DNA from 2 places in the Amycolatopsis sp. cmx-11-12 genome. Region 1 is predicted to be linked to the other one. Evidence: riboswitches for the same ligand, from Rfam matches in the RefSeq annotation. Region 1 holds a riboswitch; the other holds the start of a gene.
What was found. Region 1 has a riboswitch for glycine ahead of gcvP (aminomethyl-transferring glycine dehydrogenase). Riboswitches for the same ligand answer to the same signal wherever they lie in the genome.

Region 1 (3,405 bases):
CAGCCAGCCGGACAGTTGCTCGACGAGGACGTGGTAGCCCTCGGCCTGGTCAGCGGGGGCGAACGGGTGGATCCCCGCGAACTCGCGCCAGCTGATCGGCTCCATCTCGGTGGTGGCGTTGAGCTTCATCGTGCAGGAGCCGAGCGGGATCATGCCGCGGTCGAGCGCGTAGTCCAGATCGGACAGGCTGCGCAGGTAGCGCAGCATCGCGGTCTCGGAACGGTGCGAGTGGAAGACCTCGTGGGTGAGGTACTCGCTCTCGCGGTGCAGCCCGGCGGGCAGCGCCTGTGCTTCGGCGGCCGGGTCGTCGATACCGAAGGCGTTGAGCACCCTGGCGATGATCGCGGGGGTGGTGACCTCGTCGACGGCGATGCGGACGTGGTCGGCGTCGACCGGGCCGAGGTTGATCCCGTTCTCGCGGGCCACGGCGACGACCGCTTCGGCCTGGCCGGGCATGCGGGCGAGGACCGTGTCGAAGAAGCCCTCGTGGACGACCTCGACGCCACCCGCGCGGAGGGCGTCGGCCAGGCCGCCGGCGAGTTCGTGGACGCGGGTCGCGATGCGCTTGAGGCCGTCCGGACCGTGGTAGACCGCGTACATCGCGGCGAGCACGGCGGGCAGGACCTGCGCGGTGCAGATGTTGGAAGTCGCCTTCTCGCGGCGGATGTGCTGCTCGCGGGTCTGCAGGGCGAGGCGGTACGCGGGGTTGCCGTCGGCGTCGACCGAGACCCCGACGAGACGGCCCGGCAGCGAGCGCTCGAGCCCCGCGCGGACGGCCATGTACCCGGCGTGCGGGCCGCCGTAACCGAGCGGGACGCCGAAGCGCTGGGTCGAACCGGCGGCGATGTCCGCGCCGAACTCACCCGGCGCGGTGACCAGCGTGAGGGCGAGCAGGTCGGCGGCGACCGTGTACAGCGCGCCGGCGGCCTTCGCGGTTTCGGAGATGGCGGAGTAGAAGCCCGCGCCGCGCAGCACGCCGGAGGCACCCGGGTACTGGACGACGACGCCGAAGAACTCCTCCGGCAGGCCGGTGAGCAGGTCGCGGACCTCGACCTCGACGCCCATCGCCTCGGCGCGGGTGCGCACGACCGCGATGGTCTGCGGCAGGCACTCGGCGTCGAGGACGACCTTGTTCGACTTGGACTTCGACACGCGGCGCATCAGCATGACGGCCTCGGCGACGGCGGTGGACTCGTCGAGCAGGGAGGCGTTCGCGGTGGCGAGACCGGCCAGCTCGGAGACCATGGTCTGGAAGTTGAGGAGGGCTTCGAGGCGGCCCTGCGAGATCTCCGGCTGATACGGCGTGTACGCCGTGTACCAGGCCGGGTTCTCCAGCACGTTGCGGCGGATGACCGCCGGGGTGACCGTGTCGTGGAAGCCGAGGCCGATCATCTGCGTCATCGGCTTGTTGAGCGCGGCGAGCGCGCGAAGCTCGGCGATGGCGTCCTCTTCGGACGCGGCGGGGGGAAGTTCGAGGTCACGGGTGACTCGGATCGCGGACGGCACCGCGGCCTGCACCAAGGCGTCGAGGCTGCCGTAACCGACCTCGGCGAGCATCTTGGCCTGCTCGGACTCCGAGGGGCCGATGTGCCGGTCGTCGAAGGACGTACTGGTCAAGGGAGCTCCTTGGGTCAGGCGCCGGATAGACCGGTGCGCTGGGAACTCCCCCTCTGTCATGGCACCTGAGAGTTTCACCGCCCGTGAAGGGACGGCTTTCACCTTGGGTGAGGCGCACTTGCGCGCCTGCTTTCCAGAGTGGCCTCGCGGAAGCGGTAGTGAGTACCTGAGAGATTCCGGGGAGTTTGCTCCTTCGGTGCCCCACCACGTTCGTGAGGGCTCTCCCGCTCCAGCTCAACGGCCCGATCTGTAGTTGTGCGCACACCGTACCTGGCGTGTTCAGCGCGCGTCTACTTCTGGCCGGACACGTCACTGGTCCCGTTCGCCCGGACGCCCGACGTGTCCGGCCTCGTCTGGCGTGGCTAGGCGTTCTCCATCATCATTTCGGCGGTGATGGTGCCGCAGAGCTCGGCGCAGCGCATCATCATGTCGGCGGCCTCGGAGAGTTCGGCGTCACCCGTCTTGGCACACTCCTCGGCGCACATGCGCATCATCTGGGAGGAGAGGCCGCACATCTTCGCGCACATGCGCATCAGCTCGAGGTCGGCGACCATGGCCGAACAGCGCATCATCATGTCGGCACTCATGCGGGACATGTCCGCGCAGGTCACCATCATCATCCCGAGCTTGGCGCCGCCGATCTCCATGCAGCGCGTCATCATCTCCTCGCACCGGACGTGGCATTCGTTGCACAGGTCGATGCAGTCGCGCATGGCGGTGCTCATCTGCCGGGTCATCCTGGGGGCCTCCGCGCTTCTCGGATCGCGGAACCGGGCGGCTCCGCGTCCCAGAACTACCGCGCAGGTCAGGGGTACGCCATCCCAGCCACCGGGACGAGTGACGGCAGGTGGGGTGAAGGGGCCCTTCACCGCGTGGGACGCGGGGAAAGCGTCCTTCAGCTCCAGGACCGAGGCGGGAGACCTGGTGGACCGCAAGTAGCCGACTAAAGGCGATGGACGGCGCGTCCGGTCCAGGTCCGTGAAGGACTCCTTCCCTACTTTGAGAGTAGGGAAGGGGACCTTCACTCCCGGATCGAGGCGGTGAGCTGGGTGCCTGCGGAAGTCTGTGAAGGCGCCCCGCAGGTAGCCGCCCTACTTGCGGCGGGCCGCCAGCGACCAAGGCCGCGAAGGGCCCTTTCACCGCGTGAGATGCGGTGAAAGCGTCCTTCAGCTCCCGGACTTGAGCAACCTCACAGAGGCGTGACGTAGGCGCCCGAGATCCCGCCGTCCACCAGGAACTGCGAAGCGGTGATGAACGAGGCGTCGTCGCTCGCCAGGAACGCGACGGCGCCCGCGATCTCCTCCGGCTCCGCGAACCGCCCGACCGGCACGTGCACCAGCCGCCGCGCCGCCCGCTCGGGGTCCTTCGCGAACAGTTCCTTCAGCAGCGGCGTGTTCACCGGCCCCGGGCACAGCGCGTTGACCCGGATGTTCTCCCGCGCGAACTGCACGCCCAGTTCCCGGCTCATCGCCAGCACCCCGCCCTTGGACGCGGTGTAGGAGATCTGCGACGTCGCCGCGCCCATCACCGCGACGAACGACGCGGTGTTGATGATCGAGCCCTTCCCCTGCCGTTGCATATGCGGCAGTACCGCCTTACAACACAGGTACACCGAGGTCAGGTTGACCTTCTGCACCTTCTCCCACGCGTCGATGCCGGTGGTGAGGATCGAGTCGTCCTCGGGCGGGGAGATGCCGGCGTTGTTGAACGCGACGTCGACCGAGCCAAAAGTGTCCACAGTGGTCTGGAACAGGGCCTCGACCTGCTCGGCGTCGGTGACGTCGGCCT
Region 2 (3,405 bases), on a different contig from region 1:
AGGAACTTGTCCTTCATCCCGGTCGCGGTGGTGACCACGGCCTGCATCAGGCCGGCCTTGTTGGTGAAGTGGTAGGAGATGATCCGGGTGCTGGACAGCCCGGCCCGTTCTTTGATCTTCGCGAAGGACGTCTTGTGGTAGCCGAGATCGGAGATCGTCGCGATGGTGGCGCCGACGATCTGGGCCCGGCGGGCGGTCTCGGTGACCGACAGTCCGAGCTCCGCCTGAACCTCGCTCGCGGCGCTTTCGGTAGAGGGAGTTACTTGCATGAGTAAAAAATAACACGGCTGAGTAAAACTGGCAAGCGTGCGGCCGAACGGGGGACTGTTCCTGGCAAGCCTCAAGAAGGACTTGAGGTTGACCGCGCGTCGCGTTGACCGCTTTGCCGGACGCGCTTACCGTCAATGGAGGTAAATCGCCAAGGTGTGATTCGGATGTCTGGGGCATCCGTCTTGACGGTTGACTCCGGTGCGGACTCACATGGGTCCGCGCGGCTTTGTTCGCCGGCCGCCAGGTCGGGCGAGGGGAGGCATGGCGTGGTCGAGGCTGGTAGCCCTCAAGAGCCGCTCGTTCCGGTCGCAGACGGCGAGCAGGGCGAGCTGTTCCCCGACTCTTCCCTCCCGGACGAACTCGTCGGCTACCGCGGTCCCGCCGCCTGCCAGATCGCCGGGATCACCTACCGGCAGCTCGACTACTGGGCCCGTACGAAGCTGGTCGCGCCGAGTATCCGCACGGCACACGGCTCCGGCTCGCAACGGCTGTACTCGTTCAAGGACATTCTCGTCCTGAAGGTCGTCAAGCGGCTGCTGGATACAGGTGTCTCGTTGCAGAACATCCGGGTCGCGGTCGATCACCTGCGCCTGCGCGGTGTCCGCGACCTCGCCAGGGTCACCCTGTTCTCCGACGGCACCACCGTCTACGAGTGCACCTCGCCCGAAGAGATCGTCGATTTACTGCAAGGCGGCCAGGGCGTTTTCGGCATCGCCGTCAGCGGTGCGATGCAGGAGATCAGCGGCACCATCCACGAGTTCCAGGCGGAACGCGCCGACGGCGGCACGATCGAAACCGTCACGCCGGATGAGCTCACGCAGCGCCGTAACGCACGTCGCACCGGCTGATCATGAAGCCGCGCGAGCGGCAAGGTAGGCTCACTTCCGCGGTCGACGAATCCGCGCGGGAGAGACCGAGCCGATAAGAGCTCGGCGCCGAAGGAGCAAGTCCTCCCCGGAACCTCTCAGGCACCCTGGACCGCGCGGACTAGACGCCTCTGGAAAGTGAGTCGTCAGGTCATCCCCTGGCGGCTCCGCCGACGGTGCAAGCCCGACTCAACCCACGGGCGAAACTCTCAGGCGCCCCACGGGGGTACGGACAGAGTGGGGAGGGCCAGGACAATCGTCCCGGCCTCACCCCCGCGTCTTGGGAGGTCCCCGATGGAGCCTGTTTCACTGGCCGCTCTCGAATCCGGAACCCCCTTCGCGGACCGGCACATCGGACCAGGTTCCGAAGAACTCACGCGCATCCTCGACGTCGTCGGCGTCTCGTCGCTCGACGAACTGGCCGAGCGGGCCGTCCCCGCGTCGCTGCGGGAATCCGCGACACCGCCGGACCTGCCGCCGCCCGCCACCGAGACCGGCGCGCTCGCCGAACTCCGCGCACTGGCCGCGCGCAACCGGCCGATGATCCAGATGATCGGCCTCGGCTACCACGACACCGTGACCCCGCCGGTGATCCGCCGCAACGTGCTGGAGAGCCCGGCCTGGTACACCGCGTACACGCCGTATCAGCCGGAGATCTCGCAGGGCCGCCTCGAAGCCCTCCTCAACTTCCAGACCATGGTCGCCGATCTGACCGGCCTGCCGATCGCCAACGCGTCCATGCTGGACGAGGCGACCGCGGCGGCGGAGGCGATGACCTTGGTCCGCCGCGCCGGAAAGTCGAAGTCGAACCGGTTCGTCGTCGACGAGGACACCCTGCCCCAGACGATCGAGGTCCTGCGCACCCGCGCCGAACCGCTCGGCATCGAACTGGTGACCGCCGACCTGTCCCAGGGCATCACCGGGCTCGGCCTCGGTGGCGATTTCTTCGGCGTGCTGCTGTCCTATCCCGGCGCGTCCGGGGTCGTCCGCGAATGGGACCACACCATCGCCGAGGCCAAGGCGCTGGGCGCGGCCGTGGTGATGGCCGCGGATCCGCTGGCCTTGACCCTGCTGCGGTCGCCGGGTGAGCTCGGCGCCGATGTCGCGGTCGGGTCGACGCAGCGGTTCGGTGTGCCGATGGGCTTCGGCGGCCCGCACGCCGCGTACCTCGCCGTTCGGCAAGGTCTCGAACGGCAGCTGCCCGGCAGGCTCGTCGGCGTCTCGAAGGACGCCGACGGCGCGCTCGCCTATCGGCTCGCGCTGCAGACCCGCGAGCAGCACATCCGCCGCGAGAAGGCCACCAGCAACATCTGTACCGCGCAGGTGCTCCTGGCGGTCATCGCGTCGATGTACGCGGTGTACCACGGTCCCGAAGGCCTGCGTGCCATCGCGAACCGCGCGCACCGGATGGCGACGGTGTTCGCGGCCGGGCTCGCCGAGAGCGGTGTGGACGTCGTGCACTGCGAGTTCTTCGACACCGTCATGGTGGCGGTTCCCGGCCGTGCGGCCAGTGTCGTCGGCACCGCCAGGGAACTCGGCGTCAACCTCCGGCTGGCGGACGCGGACCACGTCGCCGTCGCGTGTGACGAGACGACGACCCGTGAGCACCTTTCCCTGGCGTGGAAGGCGTTCGGCGTCGCGGTGTCCGATGTGGACTCGCTCGACGCGGACACCGCCGACGGTTTTCCGCCGGACCTGCGCCGCACCAGCGAGTACCTGACGCATCCCGTCTTCCACGCGCACCGCTCGGAAACCGCGCTGCTGCGGTACCTGCGGGCGTTGTCCGACAAGGACGTCGCGCTCGACCGCAGCATGATCCCCCTCGGCTCGTGCACGATGAAACTCAACGCCACGGCCGAAATGGAGCCGATCACCTGGCCCGAGTTCGCCGGACTGCACCCGTTCGCACCCGCCGAGGACGCGGCCGGGCTGCTGTCCATCGTCAAGGATCTGGAGCACTGGCTGGCCGGGATCACCGGCTACGACGCGGTTTCCCTGCAACCGAACGCCGGCAGCCAGGGCGAGTTCGCCGGTTTGCTGGCGATCCGCGCCTACCACCGCGAACGCGGGAACGCGGCGCGCGACGTCTGCCTGATCCCGTCGAGCGCGCACGGGACGAACGCGGCCAGCGCGGTGATGGCCGGGATGCGCGTGGTCGTCGTGAAATGTGACGACGAGGGCAACATCGACGTCGGCCACCTCAAGTCCACAGTGGACGAGCACGCGGACGACCTGGCCGCGATCATGATCACCTACCCGTCGACACACG

Region 2: linked by a shared signal. The riboswitch ahead of gcvP (aminomethyl-transferring glycine dehydrogenase) and the one ahead of gcvP (aminomethyl-transferring glycine dehydrogenase) in region 1 are both predicted to bind glycine.

What each region holds. Positions count from the first base shown of each region.
Region 1 covers NZ_JADNQM010000003.1:159,456-162,860, reverse strand. Annotated here, with positions in the region: gene gcvP (aminomethyl-transferring glycine dehydrogenase) at 1-1,617, opposite strand, end outside; glycine riboswitch at 1,661-1,764, opposite strand; gene ACLARN_RS05310 (hypothetical protein) at 1,980-2,354, opposite strand; gene ACLARN_RS05305 (3-oxoacyl-ACP reductase) at 2,807-3,405, opposite strand, start outside.
Region 2 covers NZ_JADNQM010000007.1:12,189-15,593, forward strand. Annotated here, with positions in the region: gene ACLARN_RS11375 (TetR/AcrR family transcriptional regulator) at 1-269, opposite strand, end outside; gene ACLARN_RS11380 (MerR family transcriptional regulator) at 537-1,118, shown strand; glycine riboswitch at 1,165-1,261, shown strand; gene gcvP (aminomethyl-transferring glycine dehydrogenase) at 1,431-3,405, shown strand, end outside.